Linked DNA regions of Azospirillum brasilense. The protein of the gene in region 1 interacts with the protein of each later gene in a pairwise test. Links are inferred from orthologs where the notes say so. Each region holds a gene or a part of one and is shown on either strand. Other genes may lie near its edges. The genes, in order: leuS and ligA.

Evidence for each region.
Region 2: the proteins of leuS (region 1) and ligA interact in binary tests that used the Escherichia coli proteins (3 or more experiments, as listed by UniProt). The link is inferred for Azospirillum brasilense from one-to-one orthologs.

The regions. Positions count from the first base shown.
Region 1 is NZ_CP032345.1:1,587,527-1,597,432, forward strand. The notes cover bases 3,964-7,081. They hold leuS (leucine--tRNA ligase), read left to right. Parts: upstream 3,964-4,296; coding sequence 4,297-6,867; downstream 6,868-7,081. Other genes in these bases: D3869_RS07710 (DUF3576 domain-containing protein), read left to right, coding at 3,964-4,185; lptE (LPS assembly lipoprotein LptE), read left to right, coding at 6,854-7,081. Also shown: D3869_RS07695 (hypothetical protein), read left to right, coding at 1-540; D3869_RS07700 (porin), read right to left, coding at 614-1,741; D3869_RS07705 (porin), read right to left, coding at 2,129-3,301; more of D3869_RS07710, read left to right, coding at 3,646-3,963; more of lptE, read left to right, coding at 7,082-7,417; holA (DNA polymerase III subunit delta), read left to right, coding at 7,467-8,489; D3869_RS07730 (esterase-like activity of phytase family protein), read right to left, coding at 8,514-9,878.
Region 2 is NZ_CP032345.1:957,433-967,281, reverse strand. The notes cover bases 4,096-7,156. They hold ligA (NAD-dependent DNA ligase LigA), read left to right. Parts: upstream 4,096-4,462; coding sequence 4,463-6,850; downstream 6,851-7,156. Other genes in these bases: D3869_RS04755 (bacteriohemerythrin), read left to right, coding at 6,961-7,156; D3869_RS04765 (hypothetical protein), read right to left, coding at 4,096-4,231. Outside these bases: D3869_RS33560 (carbohydrate-binding domain-containing protein), read left to right, coding at 1-993; D3869_RS04775 (hypothetical protein), read left to right, coding at 1,229-1,903; D3869_RS04770 (globin-coupled sensor protein), read right to left, coding at 1,990-3,324; more of D3869_RS04765, read right to left, coding at 3,704-4,095; more of D3869_RS04755, read left to right, coding at 7,157-7,359; lpxC (UDP-3-O-acyl-N-acetylglucosamine deacetylase), read right to left, coding at 7,752-8,696; cell division protein FtsZ, read right to left, coding at 9,056-9,849. UniProt on the Escherichia coli protein: DNA ligase that catalyzes the formation of phosphodiester linkages between 5'-phosphoryl and 3'-hydroxyl groups in double-stranded DNA using NAD as a coenzyme and as the energy source for the reaction.

The DNA.
Region 1 (9,906 bases):
ATCCTGTCGGCGCTGATTCTGGGGGCCGCGCCGTTCACGGCCGGCAGCGCCCTTGCCCAAAACGCTGGAAATCCGAACGCCGGGAGCCAGAATGGCGGCAAGCCCGCCGCCGGCAAGGAGGCCGCCACGAAGGAGGCCCCCAAGGAAGCTCCCAAGACGGCGGCGGGGTCGGCCATCGCCCAGGCGCCCTTCGCCGTGCAACCGTTCCCGCTGCAGGACGACGGCACCTACAAGGACTTCATGGGCGCCGCCGCCGCCGACCTCAACCGGCGCTGCACCAAGCAGGAAAATTATGGTTGGGAGTTCAAGAAGGACGACGACGCCCGTCGTGACCAGATCCTCGAATCCACGCTGGGCGGCTTCCGCAAGGCTGGCTGGAAGCTGGGCGAGGTGAAGGTCCGCTCCATCCGCGATCCGGGAACCACCGCCTACACGGCGGAGAAGGCCAAGCAGCGCCTGCTGGCCGTCTGGACCCCGATGGAGAACGCGGCGATCCTGCTGCTCTGCGAGACCGAAGCGGCGCCAGCGACCAAGAAGTAAGAACCAGCGACCAAAGAAAACGGCGGCGGATGGGTATCCGCCGCCGTTTTCGTCAGAGCTGCCGCAAGGCCGATCAGAAGGCCAGACGGGTGTCGATCATGACGATGTGCGCGCGGTCGTCGAGCCCCACGGCATCGGTCTTCAGGTCGAGATAGCTGTACTCCAGACCCGTGGTCAGGCCGGGCGCGACGGTGTAGGTAACGCCGGCCTGATACAGGTCAGCCTTGGCCGGAGTCGTTTGGGTTTCGACGTCGTTGCCACGCGAATGCGAGTAGTTGGCGGCCAGGATCAACGGACCCGTGGTGTACTGGGCGCCGACGATCCAGATATCCTGCTTCTGCTTCGTCGTGATCGACTTGTCGTAGCCGCTGTCGCCGCTGTAGGCGTAGCTGCCGCCGATCTTGAAATCGCCGTAGCCGACGTTCAGGCCGGCATGAACCGAGCTGAGCTTCTCGAAGCGGGTGGCGGCGGCGCCGACGCCGTTATCGACCGCATCGCCAAACTGGTAGAAGGCGCTGGCCGCGACGCTGAAGCCGCCGAACTCGTTGGTGTAGGTGCCGCCGGCCTCGACGACATCCTGGAAACCGCCGTTGTCCTGGCGACGGTTGATCGAGGTGTGCGAGTCGCCGGAGCGCGGCATGTAGGAGACGCCGCCCTGGAAGCCGGCGATGGTCGGGGTCAGGTAGATGATCTTGGTGCCGACATCGCCTGAGGCGAGGGCGCGGAAGTTGTTGGTGGTGGTCGGCAGCAGGCCGTAGGTCGACGAGCCGTTGAGGAACTCCACCGTGTTGTTGTCCGGACCGCCGGCGATGCCCTCGACGTTCGGGCCGATGATGCCGAACTCGTCCGACAGGCCGTTGATCGTGCCGGCCTGCAGGGTGCCGAAGCCGCTGTTCACGAAGATGAAGGCGCGGTCGGCGTCCATCGTGCGGACGTTGCTGGCGCCGTTGGCGGCGCGCATGCGGACGCGGCCGCCGTACTCCAGCCCGTTGTCGGCCGTGGCGACCGGCGTGACGACCACGCGGAAGCGGTTGGCGAACTCCGTAGAGCGGGTGCCTTCGTCACGGTCCTGTTCGACATAGGCGCCCTGGAAGAAGGCGTCGCCGCCGATCTTGACCTCGAACTTGGTCTGGGCGGAAGCCACGCCGCTGCAGGCGATGATCGCGATGGCTGCGCAGCCCGTAACAAGAGAACGCTTCATTGATGGTCCATCCTTCTAGCAGGCCCCCAAGGAGACTGGAGCCGTGCGGTTGTGCTTCCCACCAATTACTAAGCCACCCGTTCGTTTACCCGGCAAGGGCGATTTAACAGGGGAAACGGTTCAACTGTAACACAGTGGCCATTCTGACACAGTCATAAGTATTTGATCATCAACTGTTTTTCCCGCATGCCGTAAATATAGCACATTGACCGTCCAGATTTTGAGCGCGGTGAACAAACTTTACGCACAGAAATGCGCCATCTGGGCAGCGGGCCGGACGCGGACGGTGCACGGAAAAGGCGCAGCGCGACGAACACGAGGAAAGCACAAAGAAAAAAGGGCGGTGGCCGAAGCCACCGCCCTTCTCCATCCACGGATGACCGCAGATTAGAACGCCAGGACCGTACGGAGCAGGACGACGTGACCGTCGTTGTCCAGGTCCACAGCGGCCGTGCTCAGGTCGCTGTCGGCCTTGAAGTAGTCGTACTGAGCCTGCAGGGTCAGGCCCGGAGCGACGGTGTAGCCCGCGCCGAACTCGTAGACTTCCAGCTTGCGGCTGCCGGCGGTGTAGAGGCTGCCAGCGTCCTTGCCGTTCTTGTAGTTGGCGCCGACGACGATCGGGCCGGCGGTGTACTGAGCGCCGACAACCCAGAGGCGGCTCTTCTCGTTGTCCGAGGTCGCGGTCTGGATCTGGCCCGACTCACCGAAGTCGGTGTACGAACCGCCGAGCGAGAAGCCGGCGTAGCCAACCTGGGCGCCAACCTGCCAGGCGTTCAGGTCCTCGACGCTGGCGCCGACCGTGGTCGTGCCGGCGGCGTTGCCCCAGTAGTAGCCAGCGCTGGCCTTCAGCGAAACGCCGCCGAAGGTGTTGCTGTAGTTGGCACCGACTTCGACGAGGTCCTCGAACGTGGTCGAGAAGCCGCGGCCGGTGGCGGTGACCGGGGTCAGGTCGGCGCGGTTGACCGAGGCGTGCGAGTCGTCGTTGCGCGGGGTGTAGCTGGCGCCCACCTGCAGGCCGGCGAAGCGCGGCGAGAAGTACACGATCTTGGTCGCGTTGTTCTCGACGACCAGCGACTGGCTCAGGAGCGAGCCGTTCAGACCGGCGAGGCCGCCACCGATGTCCGAGGTCTGGCCGATCCAGGCCGCGACGCCGTCATAGATGCCGAGCTGCAGGTAATCCTGCGGAGCGGTGACGTAGGTGGCGTCGTTGAAGGAGTTGGTCACGCCCATCTGGACCTGACCGAACGCGCCCTGCGCGAAGATGTAGCCGCGGTCGGCGTCCATCGTGCGGGCGTTGTTGGCGCCCGAGTTGGCGCGCATACGGATGCGGCCGCCGTACTCCAGGCCGTTGTCGGCCTTGGCGGTCGGGGTCACGATGACGCGGAAGCGGTTGCGGAAGTCAACCGAACGGGCACCCTCGTCGCGGTCTTCGTTGACGTAGCCGCCTTCGAAGTAGGCGTCGCCGCCGACCTTGACTTCAAACTTGGCCTGAGCGTTGGCGGCGCCGGCACCCAGAGCCAGAGCGGCAGCGGCGCAGCCCGCGAGCAGATAACGGTTCATGATTGTTGCCTCCATCCTGGCAGCAGAATTTTCAGCCCGGTTAACGTCCTGGCTGGCTCTGTGGTACGCAGATGCGGGGACGCCAGCAAGCCGGAAATCGCAAAGTTGCAGCAATGAAGGAACAGTGTGTCCGACGGAACACACCTTGATTGTGCGCCGCGGTCGGGATTCCGCGGCGCACAGGGACCCGCGCCGGGGGGGCCGGCCCCGCCCCCGGACACAGCAAAGGCACAGGCGGCGCCCCGCATCGGCTGTTGCCGCGGGCGGGCTTTTATGGTCTTTTCACCCGCATCCGCCGCGGTATCGTGCGCGGTACCCCGAATTTATTGATCCAGGTTCCGACCATGCGCCGTTCCCGTGTCCTTCGCCTTGCCCCCGTCGTGCTCGCGGCGTCGCTCGCCGTGGCCGGTTGCTCCAGCTGGGGCGGCCAGACGGAAACCGTCGATGAGCAGATCAAGAAGGAATACAAGTTCGGCAGCCTTCTCGGCACCGACGGCGGCTTCAGCCTGTTCGGCAAGAACAAGCGCAACGGCGCCGAGCAGGGCGATCCCAACGGCATCGGCGTCAACAGCTTCCTGTGGCGCGCCTCGCTGGACACGCTGTCCTTCATGCCGATCGTCTCCGCCGACCCGTTCGGCGGCGTCATCCTGACCGACTGGTACACCCCGCCGGACACGCCGAACGAGCGCTTCAAGGTCAACCTCTACATCATGGACCGCCAGCTCCGCGCCGACGGCGTGCGGGTGTCGGTGTTCAAGCAGCAGCGCGCCGGATCGGATTGGCGCGACAGCGCGGTCGGCCCGGAGACGGCGACGACGCTGGAGGACGCGGTGCTGACCCGCGCCCGCCAGATCCGCGTCGCCCAGCAGGCCGCGGCGCGCTGAACGGGGGCGCCGGGCGGGGTGGGGCGCGGGCATCGGTCCGCCGCCTGTTGCCCCGCCGTCGGCGCCTTATGTGTCTAGATCCACGAAATTCACGGAACGGCGTCTGCGGTCATGTCGCGTTACAATGTCAAGGAAACCGAAGCGAAGTGGCAGGGCGAGTGGGAGCGGCAGGGCTGCTTCACCGCGCGCGAGGACGCTTCCCGTGAGAAGTACTATGTGCTGGAGATGTTCCCCTACCCGTCGGGGCGCATCCACATGGGGCATGTCCGCAACTACACCATCGGCGACGTGATCGCGCGCTACAAGCGGGCCCGCGGCTTCAACGTTCTGCACCCGATGGGCTGGGACGCCTTCGGCCTGCCGGCGGAGAACGCCGCGCTGGAGAAGAAGACCCACCCGGCCAAGTGGACGCGCGAGAACATCGCGGCCATGCGCGCCCAGCTGAAGACGATGGGCCTGTCCATCGACTGGGACCGCGAGATCGCCACCTGCGACGTGGAGTATTACCGCCACGAGCAGAAGATGTTCCTGGATTTCCTCAAGGAAGGCCTGGCCTACCGCAAGGAGTCCTGGGTCAACTGGGACCCGGTCGACAACACGGTCCTCGCCAACGAGCAGGTGATCGACGGCCGCGGCTGGCGCACCGGAGCGCTGGTCGAGAAGCGCAAGCTGTCGCAGTGGTTCCTCAAGATCACCGCCTACGCCGACGAGCTGCTGAAGGGGCTGGACACGCTGGACCGCTGGCCGGAGCGCGTGCGCCTGATGCAGGAGAACTGGATCGGCAAGTCCACCGGCGTGCGCTTCCGCTTCGACCTCGTCGGGCGGGCGGACAAGCTGGAGGTCTTCACGACCCGGCCCGACACGCTGTTCGGCGCCTCCTTCGCGGCGATCTCCGCCAACCACCCGCTGGCCGCCGAACTGGCCGCCGGCAATCCCGCGCTGGCCGACTTCATCGCCGAGTGCAACCGTCTTGGCACCAGCGAGGAAGCGATCGAAACCGCCGAGAAGCGCGGCTTCGACACCGGGCTGAAGGTGGTGCATCCCTTCGACCCGTCCTGGGAACTGCCGGTCTACGTCGCCAACTTCGTGCTGATGGAATACGGCACGGGCGCCATCTTCGGCTGCCCGGCCCACGACCAGCGCGACCTGGACTTCGCCCGCAAGTACGGCCTGCCGGTCACGCCGGTGGTCGTTCCGGCGGACGCCGATCCCGCCACCTTCACGGTCGGCGACGAGGCCTACACCGGCCCCGGCCTGCTGCGCAACTCGCGCTTCCTCGATGGGATGGAGGTCGAGCAGGCCAAGCAGGAGGTCGGCAAGCGGCTTGAGGAGCAGGGGCAGGGCGAGCGCACCACCCAGTACCGCCTGCGCGACTGGGGCGTTTCCCGCCAGCGTTACTGGGGCTGCCCGATCCCGGTCATCCACTGCGAGAGCTGCGGCATCGTCCCGGTCCCGCAGCAGGATCTGCCGGTCGTCCTGCCCGAGGATGTGACCTTCGACAAGCCCGGCAACCCGCTGGACCACCACCCGACCTGGAAGCACACGAGCTGCCCGACCTGCGGCAAGCCGGCGGTGCGCGAGACGGACACCTTCGACACCTTCATCGAGTCGAGCTGGTACTTCGCCCGCTTCTGCTCGCCCAAGGCCGAGGATGTCGCCTTCACGCGCGAGGCGGTGGACTATTGGCTGGCCGTGGACCAATACATCGGCGGCATCGAGCACGCCGTGCTGCATCTGCTCTACTCCCGCTTCTGGACGCGGGCGATGAAGCAGTGCGGCTACCTGAACGTGGAGGAGCCCTTCGCCGGCCTCTTCACTCAGGGCATGGTCAACCACGAGACCTACAAGGACGCCGGCACCGGCGCCTGGCTGGCCCCGACCGACATCCGCAAGAACGATCTCGGCGACTACATCCGCAACGACAACGACGGCCCGGTGACGGTCGGCCGCGTCGAGAAGATGTCGAAGTCGAAGAAGAACGTGGTGGACCCGGCGCACATCATCGGCACCTACGGCGCCGACGCCGCCCGCCTGTTCATGCTGTCCGACAGCCCGCCGGAACGCGACCTGGAATGGACGGAAGCCGGCATCGACGGCGCCTGGCGCTACATCAACCGCCTGTGGCGCATGGTGACGGAATCGCCGGTCGCGCTGCCGCCCGCCGGTGCGCCGAAGCCGGACGCCTTCAGCGCCAAGGCCGAGGCCACGCGCCGTCTGGTCCACAAGGCCATCGCCGGCATTTCGGAAGACCTGGAGAAGTTCCGCTTCAACAAGGCGGTGGCCCGCGTGCGCGAGCTGTCCAACGCCCTGGCCGAGCTGGACGGCGCGGGCGAGGGCGAGGCCTGGGTCCTGCGCGAAGGCTTCGAGGCCACCGTCCGCCTGATCGCCCCGATGATGCCCCATCTCGCCGAGGAGCTGTGGGCGCAGCTCGGCCATGCCACGCTGCTGGTCAACCAGCCCTGGCCGCAGGCCGACGCGGCCCTGGTGGTCGAGGATTCGGTCACCATGGCGGTGCAGGTCAACGGCAAGCTGCGCGCGACGCTGGAGCTGCCGCGCGACATGGCGAAGGACGCCGCGGAGCAGGCCGCCCTGGCCGATCCGAACGTCCAGCGCGCCCTGGAGGGCAAGCCGGTGCGCAAGGTCATCGTCGTCCCGAACCGGGTGATCAATGTCGTCGTCTGACCTCCATAACGACAATAGCCACAACGGCAAAGCCGGCGTCCGGCGGCGGGGGCTTCTGACCCTCGCCCTGATCGCGCCGGCGGTGCTCGCCACGGCGGCCTGCGGCTTCCAGCCCATGTATGGAAACCTCGGGGCGAACAGCATCGGCACCGCCGAGCTCCAGCAGGTCGAGATCGGCGGCATCAAGGACCGCTACGGCCAGAAGCTGCGCAACCTTCTGATCGACCGCTTCTACGCCGATGGCCGCCCCGCCGCCCCGCGCTACCGGCTGGAAACCGCGCTGACCGCGTCGGAGCAGAAGCTGTCCCTTCAGAAGGACGCGACCGCCACCCGGGCCCAGCTCGTCGTGAACGCCCCCTACCAGCTCATCGACGCGGCGACGGGAAAGATCCTGTTCCAGGCCAACGCGCGATCCTACATCAGCTACAACGTGCTGGAGCAGCAGTACGGCGCCCTGGCCACGGTCGAGAACGCCTACGACCGCGCGATCCTGGAAATCTCCAACGAGATCACCACCCGCGTGTCCGCCCAGCTCGGCCGCAAGCTCTGATCCGCACTGGACAACCGGAGGCCGGTCCTCCGCCACCGACGGTGTTTTCGTGAAGCTGCAAGCCCGGGCGATCGACGGCTTCCTGCGCAACCCCGATCCCAAGATCCGCGCGGTCCTGCTCTACGGCCCGGACACCGGTCTGGTGCGCGACCGCGCCATGGGTCTGGGCCGCACCGTGGTCGCCGACCTGTCCGACCCCTTCCGCGTGACCGAGATGCTGGGCCGCGCCGTCGCCGACGATCCGGCGCGTCTGGCCGACGAGGCCGCCGCCCTGTCCTTCACCGGGGGCCGCCGCCTGATCCGCGTGCGCGAGGCGGAGGACAACGTCACCGCCGCCTTCACCGCCTTCCTGGCCGCCTTGCCGCCCGGCGACAGCCTCGTCCTCGTCGAAGCCGGCGACCTCGGCAACCGGTCGAAGCTGCGCACCCTGTTCGAAGGGGCCGACGGCGCCGTCGCCATTCCCTGCTACGTGGAGGAGGAGGCCGCGCTTGGCCGGGTCATCGCCGACATCCTGCACGGCCATGGCCTGACCGCCGATCCCGACGCGCTGACCTTCCTCGCCGGCAACCTGGTCGGCGACCGCATGGTGGCGCGCGGCGAGATGGAGAAGCTGGCGCTCTACATGGGCACGGAGACGCGCGTGCGGCTGGAGGATGCCCAGGCCTGCGTCGGCGACAGCGCGGCCCTGTCGCTGGACGAGCCGATCTGGGCGGCGGCGGAGGGCGACTTCGCGACGCTCGACCGCTCGCTGGCCCGTCTGTTCGCCGAGGGCATGTCCCCGGTGCCGATCCTGCGCGCCGCCCAGCGCCACTTCCAGCGGCTGCAGCTGGTCGCCGGGCAGGTGGCGGCGGGCAAGTCGGCGGACGCCGCGGTGGAGGCGCTGCGCCCGCCGGTGTTCTTCAAGATGAAGCCGCGGCTGACCGGTCAGGCCCGCCGCTGGCCGGCGCCGCTGGTCCGGCAGGCGCTGGAGCGGCTGGTCGAGGCCGAGGCGGACTGCAAGCGCACCAACATGCCCGACCAGACGCTCTGCGCCCGCGTCCTCTTCCAGCTCGCCTCGCTGGCGCGGCGCTGAGGTTCGTCCTTACTTCGCCGGCCCTTACTTCGCGGCCAGGAACTGCGGCACGCGCAGCAGGATCAGCTCGTTGTGGTCCTGCTTGCCCAGCGCGCGGCCTGACGAGTAGGGGAGGTTGTTGTCGTTGCCGACGACGATGTGCTCGGCGTCCACCACATCGACATTCTCGATGGTGACAAAGGGGAAGGTGAACGTGCCCTTGCCGCCGCCAAGCCGGGCGACGCCCTTCGGATCGTCGATGTCCATCAGGTCGACGTAACCGACCTTCTTCACGAAACCCTCGGCGTCGGCCTGGGCGAAGTCGATCTTGTAGACGCGCTTGAACTGCGCCGGGACGTTGAAGCAGTCCGGAGTCGGCTGGCCGGTGCAGCCCTGGGCCGGGTTGCCCTCGCCATTGTCGCGCTCGATGATCAGGCCGGTGGTGGCGTCGATCATGTTGAAGTCGCCGATGTTGTTGCCGTTGGCCTCCAGAAGGTACTTGAAGCTGCGGCCCGTGAAGTCACCCTTGGCGACGTCGAATTCGGCGATGCGCAGGTACTCCCGCCCGTCCTTGGTCTCCCAGGCACCACCCGTCCACAGCGGACCTTCGAACAGCGGGTAGAGGAACTTGCCGTCCTTGGAAGCGGCCATTCCTTCGAAGCCCCGCGAGCGGCGCACCTCGAAGCCGACAGCGCCCGGCACCGCCGGGGTGGACACCGCATAATGGTCGGGGGAACGCACGGGCTTGCCGTCAACCTTGCTCTCATGCAGGGACAGCAGCTTGCCGGTGCGATCGGTCACCAGGATGTAGGGGCCGAACTCGTCGCCGAAATACATCCGGTCGCCGACGATCTGCACGCTCTCGACGTCGAAGTCGGCGCCGGTCAGGTAGCGTTCCTTGGTCGCCTCGGTGACGATGGGGAAGGGCACCTTGCGGTCGGGATCGCGCAGGAACAGCGTCTCGGCCACCGCCGCCGCGCCGGTCTTCCAGTCGATGGTCAGCCTGTGCACCGTCAGCATGGCGTCGGCCGAGTTGCCCTTGCTGCCGAAACCGTTGTCGGTCAGCACCAGGAAGCTGCCATCGCCCAGCGCCTTGATGCCGGAGAAGCCCTGGACCGGCTGGCCGTTGAAGGGCAGCGCCATACCGGTGGCGCGCGGCGCGCCCGGCGCCGACAGGAAGGACGTGCCGTCGATGCTGCGGGGCTGGTCGACGCGCTTGCGGTCGGCGGCGGTGAATTTCCCGGAGGTCCGGAACAGGTCCGGCGCGTCGGCGGGCGGCGCCACGAAGGTCGCCGCGTCGATGACACCGTGGCCGGCCAGCTCCGCCGGGAATTTCTGGTCTGCGAAAGCAGGACCGGCCAGCAGGGCCGCGGTGAGGCCGGCAAGGCACAGGCCGTGGATGGGCTTCATGAATCTCCCCTCTGTGTCGGCTCCGGCC
Region 2 (9,849 bases), 630 kb from region 1 along the record:
GGCGCGCCGGCGGGCGGGGTGAACGCCCATTTCAACCTGCTGGTGGACGGCAAGACGGTGGGGCAGGCCACGGTGGATTCGGCGGCCAAGGACTACAGCTTCACCGCCAACCTGACCGCCGACCAGGCCCACAAGGTGCAGGTCCAGTACGACAACGACGGCTTCGTCAACGGCCAGGACCGCAACCTGTTCGTCAACAAGGTGACGATCAACGGCACGGCCCACAGCCCGGCCGCCGCCAACGTCACCTATGACAAGGGCGCGCTCGACGGCAAGGACGTGGTCAAGGGCCAGTCGTCGATGTGGTGGGGCGGCACGCTGGTGGTCGATGCCCCGGCGAAGGATTTCCCGGTCCAGGCGGCGCCCGCCAACACGACGATCACGGTCAACGCCTCCGGAGCCGCGGCCGGCGGTGTGAACGCCCATTTCAATCTGCTGGTGGACGGCAAGGCCATCGGCGGCGCCACCGTCGGCACGGCGGCCAAGGACTTCACCTTCGCCACCAACCTGACCGCCGACCAGGCGCACAAGGTCCAGGTCCAGTACGACAACGACGCCATGGTGAACGGGCAGGACCGCTCGCTGTTCGTCAACAAAGTCACCATCAACGGCCACGCCGTCGCCCCCACGGCGTCGAACGTCACCTACGACAAGGGCGCGCTCGACGGGAAGGACGTGGTGAAGGGGCAGGCCGGCCTGTGGTGGAACGGCACGCTGGTCGTCGACGCCGACAAGTCCTGGTTCCCCTCCGCCGCCGGGACGGGCGCCGTGGCGTCGGCCCTGTCCGCGAGCCCGCCCGCCGCCCAACACGCGGACGGCCAGGACACCGTGTGGCAGCATCTCGTCGCGCAGCGGCTGGAGGCGGCGGCTCCGCTGCACGCCGACCATGGTGCGTCGCTGTACGACGCCGTCCCGCCGCTGGACGCTTACGCCCACGCCGCGGCCCTGGCGGAGCATCACCCCGACCCGCTGCATCCGCTCGACGCCGCCTAAAGCGAACTTCCGTTCGCTTTAGACTCATAGCGCCTCATTCGCCGGCGGGCTCCGGCCGCATGTGCGACCGGGACCGCCGTCGCGGTCCAAAGCGGATTGCAATCCGCTTTAAGGGCGGCCTCCCGGCGTCTTTTCCTTCACGACGTTCGGCTTCGCCTCGTCCTTTCCGGTGGTGCCCGGCCGGCGCGCGTCCTTCGCGGGCGCCGGCGGTGGGGGTGCCGGTCAAGGAGGAGCGATGCCCAGGGAAAAATTCATCGGGAACGACAGCCATCACGATATGGCGTGCCATGTCTTCGCGCTGTCCGGCGATCCCGAGACGGCCGTCGCGATCAACACACGGTACGCCAGGCTGGGCGATCTTCTCTACGGGGTGGAGGACATTCCGGTTGACGACGAGATTGCCGGTGGGCTGACGGTGCTCACCAACAACGACCTTTGGAAAGGGCCCGCCCCCGACCAGCCGCCGGCGCAGGTCGCGCCGCTCAGCCTGCTCCTGCTGTGCCGAGAATTCGGCTTCACGCCGCAGGAGGGCAGCGGCATCCGCCTGTGGGGCCGCTTTCTTCCCGGGCAGGTGCTGCCGCAGCACATGTATGTGACCACGCCCGACGGCAGGATCTGGGACACCATGCCGGGCAAGCCGATCTACCGCCGCGTCAGCAAGGACGGACGCAATCCCGGGGCCGAGGGGGACGCTCCGGACGGGCAGGACATCATGCTGGCCCCCGACGAGGTCTTCAGCGTCGCGGTGGCCGCCCTGGCCCCGAAGACCCGGGAGGTCATCGAGACTCCCAACGATCAGTGGGAAAAGGACGGGGAAGACCCCGACGCAGGCCAGGCCGGACAGAACGGCCCGGAAGCCGGCGGCGACTTCATCGGCGACGAGGACGAGAACGCCCTGGGCGATTCGTGATCCCCGGTGGCGGGGGCGGAACGGCGCGCCCGCCGTCTCCCGGTCCCGCCTCCTATCCCCGCGCCGACGTCCGCCTCACGCCCGCCTCACGACGCCATGCGCAGGGACAACATGTGCGACAGGAACTTGTCCAGCGCGGTGCGCAGTTCCTCGGCCGTCCCGGTCAGCCGCGCGGTGGTGTGGAAGGCGTCCTCGACCGACGCCATGACCGACCGCGCGCCGTCGGCGAGGTGCCCGGCCTCGTCGGACATGCGTTCCGCGGAGCGGCTCGCCTCATGGATGTTCTGGGCAATCTCCCGCGTCGCGTCGTTCTGCTGGCCCATGATGGACAGGACGTCCTGCGAATGGGTGCGCAGCGCTCCGACCACCGCGCCGATTCCGGCGATCTCGTCGCGGGTCCGGCCGGTTGCTCCGTCGATCTCCTGAAGCAGGCGGGTGATGTCCTCGGTGGCTCCGGCGGTCTGCTTGGCGAGCTGCTTGACCTCTGCCGCCACCACGGAGAAGCCGCGCCCGGCCTCGCCGGCGCGGGCCGCCTCGATGGTGGCGTTCAGCGCCAGCAGGTTGGTCTGGTTGGCGATGGTGTTGATCAGCTTCAGCGTTCCGCCGATCCGCCCGGCGATCCCGGCCAGCGCGGTGACCGCTTCGGTGGAGCGCTGGGTGGCGGCCTGGGCCTCGTTGACGATGGAAAAGGCGCTTTCCATGCGCGACACCACGCTGTGGTTGGTGGCGGTCAACTCCTCGGCCGCCGCGGCGATGGCGCGGGCGTTGCTGGCGGTGCCGGAGACCGCGCCGGTCAGATGCTCCGTGCGCACGCCGGTGTCCTGGGCGATGCCGCGCACCGCGCCGGTCGCCGCGTTGACCGCCGCCGCCGAGTGGCCAACGGTTTCGATGGCGCCCTGCACCGTGTTCCGGAAATTCTCCGCCAGCTCGACCAGCATCCGGTTCGTCATGGTCATCACGGCGGTGCTGTAGGCGTCGAAGGACAGGTCGAGGTCGAGGAAGATCGCGGTCTCCACCGCCCCCATGATCGTCATGGCGCGCGGCGCGTCGCGGCGGTGCCGCTCGCCGACCAGAGCGCCCAGCCGTCCCAGAACCAGCCGGTAGGCCCCGAAGTACCAGCGCGGGTGCAGGCCGATGCGGTAATGCGCCTGGCCCACCGCCTTGACGCGCGTCAGGTAGACCTCGTCGAAGCTTCCGGAAAACAGATGCCGCCAGTGGTTGACCTGGGCCTCCTTCAAGCGCTCGACGGATTTCCCGTCCAGGATCCTCCTGAGTTCGGGGATGGCGAGAAGGTGGTCGTAGAAGTCCTTGAGGATGACGGGCAGGTGAGGCTCGGCGATGCTCCAGGCTTCCTTCAGAAGCGTTGCCGTTTCACCACCAATCCGCAGAAAGGAGAGGCGTTCCTGAATGCCGTTGTCCATGGCGTTCGTCTCTTGGTTCTTGGTTGGCAGGCGTTGAAGCACGGCTGCACCGGGACCCCTGCCGGCTGACCGCCGCTCGGCTATAACCATGGAGCCATCATGGACATGACAATTTTAACGATCGGTTTCACACTCGATTGCGGCTTTGTAAAACATTGAACTTATTGAAGTCCGACGACTAAAAAGACAGAACCGGCGAAAGAATATAATTTCCCGCACCGCCCTTCGTCGATGTCGTAGGAAATAAGGAAGATTCTCAAGTCTCTGGAAATCTTCGCAAAGCTGCCATGAAGCGGCGCCTGGCCGTCATTTGGACATGCTCTTCCGGAATGTTTTAATACTCCGGTATGCGACAACCGGGCGCAGGCCTATGCCGGTCTCAGGCGGCGCGCTTCCAGGGCTGCCAACCGCCGAGGCGAAGTCCGACGGCGATACCGGTGAATGGGATGCGCAACTCCAGGTCGCGGGGCTGGAAGAAGGTCAGGCGTTCGGGCGTGCCGGTCGCGCCGTACTCCAGGCGGGCGCCCTTCGGTTCCTCCGCGAACTCGTCGCTCATCACCTGCCAGATCTCCAGATCATCGCCGTGGTTGGAGATCTTGTACTGGCCGCAGCGCCAGACCGGGGCCTCGCCGACGCCGCCCTCGACCACCTTCTTGTCACCGTCCATCTTCACGTCGCCCACCCCGGCGGCCCGGCCCGACATGGACGGCCCCTGGCTTTCCGCACGGAAGCCCAGCCGCAGCCAGGCGGAGCGGGTGCGCGGGATCATCCGGCGCAGCAGGCGCGCGTCCTCCGTCGCGAAATGGTCGGGATCGTCGTACAGGATGCGGTCAAGCGCCGCGGCGATGACGAAGCGATCGTCGATGGTCAGGCTGCCGGCGGTCGCACGGCTGGTCGGCTCGGTCATACAGCACATCCGTTCACGGGCGCCGGCCCATCATACACGCAACCCTCGCGCTCCCGCACCTTTCAAGGTCTGCTCAAGGTCTGCAGTTTCAAGGTTGGTGCGGACGGGGCCGAATGCCAGACCGGCTCAAGGCCGGACTCCACGCCACGCCCCCGCGGCGCTATGCTGCGCCCCCGGCGGCGCCCGCCGACCCGGCGCCGTCCACACGAGAAGGCATCGAAGAGACCCGCCATGAACGACCTGTTCGACACCCCCGCCGCGCTCCGCAGCATCCCCGTGGAGGAGCTGACGGTGGGGCAGGCGCAGGCGGAACTGGCCGCGCTGGCCCAGGAGATCGCCCACCACGACCGGCTCTATCACCAGCAGGACAAGCCGGAGATTTCCGACGCCGACTATGACGCGCTGGTCCGCCGCAACAACGGGATCGAGGCGCGCCATCCGGAGCTGCGCCGCGCCGATTCGCCGTCGCTGCGCGTCGGTGCGGCCCCGTCGGCGGCCTTCCGCAAGGTGCGGCACGCGCTGCCCATGCTGTCGCTGGGCAACGCCTTCGAGCCGGAGGAGGCGCACGAGTTCGTCGCCCGCGTCCGCCGCTTCCTCGGCCTGTCCGACGACGCCCCCCTGGAGTTCGTGGCCGAGCCGAAGATCGACGGGCTGTCCTGCTCGCTGCGCTACGAGAACGGCCGGCTGGTCCTGGCCGCCACCCGTGGCGACGGGACGGAGGGCGAGGACGTGACCGCCAACGTCCGCACCATCAAGGACGTGCCGCAGACCCTGGAGGCGCCCTATCCCGCCGTCCTGGAGGTGCGTGGCGAGGTCTACATGAACCGCGACGACTTCCTGGCGATGAACCGCGCCTACGCGGAGCGGGGGGAAGACCTGTTCGCCAACCCGCGCAACGCCGCCGCCGGGTCGCTGCGCCAGAAGGATTCGAAGATCACCGCGTCGCGCCCGCTCTGCTTCTTCGGCTACGCGCTGGGTGAGCTGTCGGAGCCGATCGCCGACACCCAGTGGGGCATCCGCGAGCGTCTGAGCGGCTGGGGCTTCTCGCTGAACCGCCCGGCCAACCTGTGCAACGGCGCCGAGGCGCTGCTGACCCATTACCGCAAGATCGGGGAGGAGCGCTCGGCGCTGCCCTTCGACATCGACGGGGTGGTCTACAAGGTCAACAGCCTGGAGCTTCAGCAGCGGCTGGGCTTCGTCAGCCGGGCGCCGCGCTGGGCCATCGCCCACAAGTTCCCGGCGGAGCAGGCGCAGACCCGGCTGAAGGGCATCACCATCCAGGTCGGCCGCACCGGCGCCCTGACCCCGGTGGCCGAGCTGGAGGACATCACCGTCGGCGGCGTGGTGGTCAGCCGCGCCACGCTGCACAACGAGGACGAGATCGCCCGCAAGGATGTCCGCATCGGCGATCTGGTGACCGTCCAGCGGGCCGGCGACGTGATCCCGCAGATTGTCGGGGTGGTGGAGGGGCAGCGCCCCGACGACGCCGTCCCCTATGTCTTCCCCGACCATTGCCCGGTCTGCGGCAGCCTCGCCGTGCGCGAGCCGGACGAGGCGGTGCGCCGCTGCACCGGCGGCCTGATCTGCGCCGCCCAGGCCAAGGAGCGGCTGCGCCATTTCGTGTCGCGCAACGCCTTCGACATCGAAGGGCTGGGCGAGAAGACCATCGAGGAGTTCTGGGAGGACGGGCTGATCCGCTCCCCCGTGGACATCTTCACGCTGGAACGCCGGGTGGCGGCGGGCGAGATCGCCATCCTCGGCCGTCCGGGCTGGAAGGAGAAGTCGGTCGAAAACCTGTTCGGCGCGATCAACCAGCGGCGCGAGCGCATCGACCTGCACCGCTTCATCTTCGCGCTGGGCATCCGCCACATCGGCGAGGTGACGGCCAAGTCGCTGGCCCGCCAATACGGCTCGATCGACGGCTGGCTGGAGGGGATGGAGCGCGCCGTCGCCAACATGCCGGGCGAGGCGTGGCGCGACCTGCACGCGCTGAACGGCCTCGGCCCGGTGAAGGCCGACGCGCTGCTCGCCTGGTTCGCCGACCCGGAGAACCTGCCGAAGCTGGATTTCTACGCCGGCCAGGAAGCGCTGCGGCTGGACAGCGTGATCAAGCTGCTGGGCATCAAGAAGGTGGACAGCCGGGCCGCCCAGGCGCTGGCCGAACGCTACGGCGCCCTTGCGGACTGGAAGGCGGCGATGCTCGCCGCGGTCGCCGCGCAGCCCGGCCCCGGCTGGGGCGAGCTGGTCGCCATCCCCGACGTCGGCGAGGTCGCCGCGGAGGAATTGGCCGGCTTCTTCCTGGAAGAGCGCAACCGCGCGATCATCCACGACCTGCGCGCCGCCGGCGTGCGGGTGGCCGACGCCGAACGCCCGAAGGCGGCCAGCGGCTCTCCCGTCGCCGGCAAGACGGTGGTCTTCACCGGCACGCTGGAGACCATGACCCGCACCGAGGCGAAGACCCGCGCGGAGTCGCTGGGCGCCAAGGTCGCCGGCTCGGTCTCGGCCAAGACGGACTACGTCATCTGCGGGGCGGACGCGGGCAGCAAGGCCGCCAAGGCGCGCGATCTGGGCGTGACCATCCTCAGCGAGCAGGAGTGGGCCGAGCTGATCGCCGGCTGACCGGCGGCGGCGAGGGAGGGGCGGCGCGGCTGTGTGCCGCGTTGACGCCCCTCGCCGCCGGTCCCATAAAGGGTCGAAGCGCCATAAGAAGAACGAGACGGGGGATCGCCATGGACTCCATTCAATGGTCGCGCTGGATGAGCGTCGGTATCGAAGAACTCGATGATGATCATCGCGTTCTCGTGGACATCGTCAACAAGCTGGGCGCGGACGAGAACCGCTCCTCTCCTGACGTCATCGAAGCGATTCTCGACGAGCTGATCCATTACACCAAGGATCATTTCGCACGCGAAGAAGCGCACATGGCCCAGGCCAACTACCCGACCTTCGCCGCGCACAAGGCCCTTCACGATGCGCTGACGCGGAACGTGGAATCCTACCGCGAGCGCTTCCATGCCCAGCGTGAGACCATCACGGGCGACGAGGTGTTCGAATTCTGCGCCGACTGGCTCGGCCAGCACATCCTCAAGGAAGACACCCGTTTCGGCGCCTACGCCGCGGAGCAGTGAGTGAGTGACCCTCTCCCCTCCGGGAAGAGGGAAGGGGCCCGCGCCGTAGGCGTGGGAAGGGTGAGGGTGTTTCCAAGGATAAGCGCTTTGATCCTCGCTCGCCCCTCACCCGCCCGCTGCGCGGGCACCCTTTCCCAAGGCGAGAGAGGGGATTTCGACGGCGCTACCTCAGGCGAAGTCTCAAAAACACCACATAAAATATTGATATAATTCAATATTACTGCGCTTTTGGGAAAGCGGCGCAACAATCACATCCTTCCACTCCCGGAAGGGGAGGGGAGTGCGCGGGCGACTCGCCCTGCGCGAATCCGAGAGGGGAGGGGAGCGCGCGAAACGAAAATGCCCTCCCCGGAAGGGGAGGGCAGGGGCAGCGCGACGCTGTGGAGCGCGTTTTAGGCGACGGCGAGCCGCTCGGTCGCGTGCCAGACGGCACCCGGCAGCGCCGTGCTCGGCGGCGTCTCGTAGCACCAGGCGCTGGCGTCGGCGAACAGCGCGCGCAGCAGCTGGTTGTTCAGGGCATGGCCGGAGCGCACGCCGTGGAAGTGGCCGACGAACATCGCGCCGGCCAGATAGAGATCGCCGACCGCGTCCAGGATCTTGTGGCGCACGAACTCGTCGTCGAAGCGCAGGCCGCCTTCGTTCATCACTTCGTCGCCGGAGATGACCACCGCGTTGTCGAGCGAGCCGCCGCGGGCGAGGCCCATCTTGCGCAGGCCCTCGACCTCGTGCAGGAAGCCGAAGGTGCGGGCGGCGCTGATCTCGTCGCGGAAGGTCTCGGCGTCCAGCTCCACCTCGTGGCTCTGCTGGGCGATGGCCTTGCTGGCGAAGTCGATCTCGAAGCTGAAGCCGGTCGTGTGGTCCGGCGTGAAGGTGGCGCTCTTGTTGCCCTCGGTCACGGTGACCGGCTTCAGGATGCGGATGGCGCGGCGCGGCGCGTTCTGCGACACGGTGCCGACGCGCTCGATGGCCTCCACGAAGGGGGCGGCGCTGCCGTCCATGATCGGCACCTCAATGTTGTCCAGCGCGACCACGGCGTTGTCCACGCCGCAGCCGGCCAGCGCCGACATCAGATGCTCGATGGTGCCGATGGTGGTGCCGTGGGCGTTGCCGATGACCGTGCACAGCTTGGTGTCGACCACATGGTCCCAGCGCGCCGGGATCACCGCGGCGGGGCCGCTGAGATCGGTGCGCCGGAAGACGATGCCGCTGTTCGGCTCGGCCGGGGAAATCGTCAGGGTGACCGTTGCGCCCGTATGCAGCCCGACGCCCGAGCAACGCACCGGCTTCGCCAGGGTACGCTGCAGCATGCCTTCGGTCTTGATGCGATTCTGAGCCACGGTGTCTGTCCCGTTTCAATCTTGGTCTTGTGCGGTCGGTCCGCGATTTGCCGCCGGTCTCCGCCGAGGGCGGGGCGGGTCAGCGCTTATGACCGCATATGCTAGGTATCATTGGCCCCCATGGAGGACAAATCACTCTTTGTTACCGTTTGTTGCAGGGCGGTAGAGCACCGTCGCCGGACGCGAAACCGGCGTCCCCCAGACACGAAAAGACCGCCCCCGGAGCGTTCTTGCGAAGCTCTGGAGGCGGCTGAAGTCTAACAGGTTGTGGATACCCGCCGATGCCGCTTCGAAAGAGGCGGCGGCGACCGGCGGGTTGCTGTTGCCCTCAGATCAATTGGGCCAGCCTCGTTGACGCGTCAGTTGGCCTGACGGCGCAGGAAGGCGGGGATGTCCAGCGCTTCCTCGTCGATCTTCTGGGTGGTGCCGTCGCCCATCGCCTGCGGGCGCGGGGCCTGGGCCATCGGCGGCTGCGGGGCGGCCATCGGCGGCTGCGGCATCACCGGCTGCTGGTGCTGCGGCTGGTGGTGCTGGGGCTGATGGTGATGCTGCGGCTGGTGCTGCGGCTGCGGGGCCGGTTGCGGCGCCGGCTCGGCCTTGCGGCCGGCCAGACCGGTGACCAGACCGAACAGGAAGTTCGGCTTGCGGGCCGGCGGCTCCGCCTGGGCGGCGGCGGCGAGCTGGCTCGACATCGGCGGGGCGTTCATCGGCTGGCGCGGGCCGGGATCGGCGGCCTTCGGGGCGATGAAGTGGCCGTCGCGGCGCTCGCTGTGCAGCGGGCCGGTGGCGACGTTGCGGGCCGGAGCGGTTTCCACCGGCTGCATGGCGTCGTGGCTCATCGGCATGTGCGGGTGGGGCGCATGCTGCGGGGCGTGCTGGACCATCGGGTCGATGGGCTGCTGGATCGGCTGCTGGACCGGAACGTGCTGCTGGACCTCGGCCGGATGGTGCTGGGGCTGGACCTGCGGCTGGGCCTGGGGCTGCGGAACGCCGCCCATCGGGCGCGGGGCCAGACCGGCGCCGGGGATCGCCGGGGCGACCGAGCCGGAGGCGAGCGGAGCCGGGGCAGCCTGGGTCAGGCCGGCCGCGCCGGCGGGCTTCTTGGCGAGGCCGCCATTGCCGCCGTTGCGGTCGGAGACCAGCGACAGGTTGA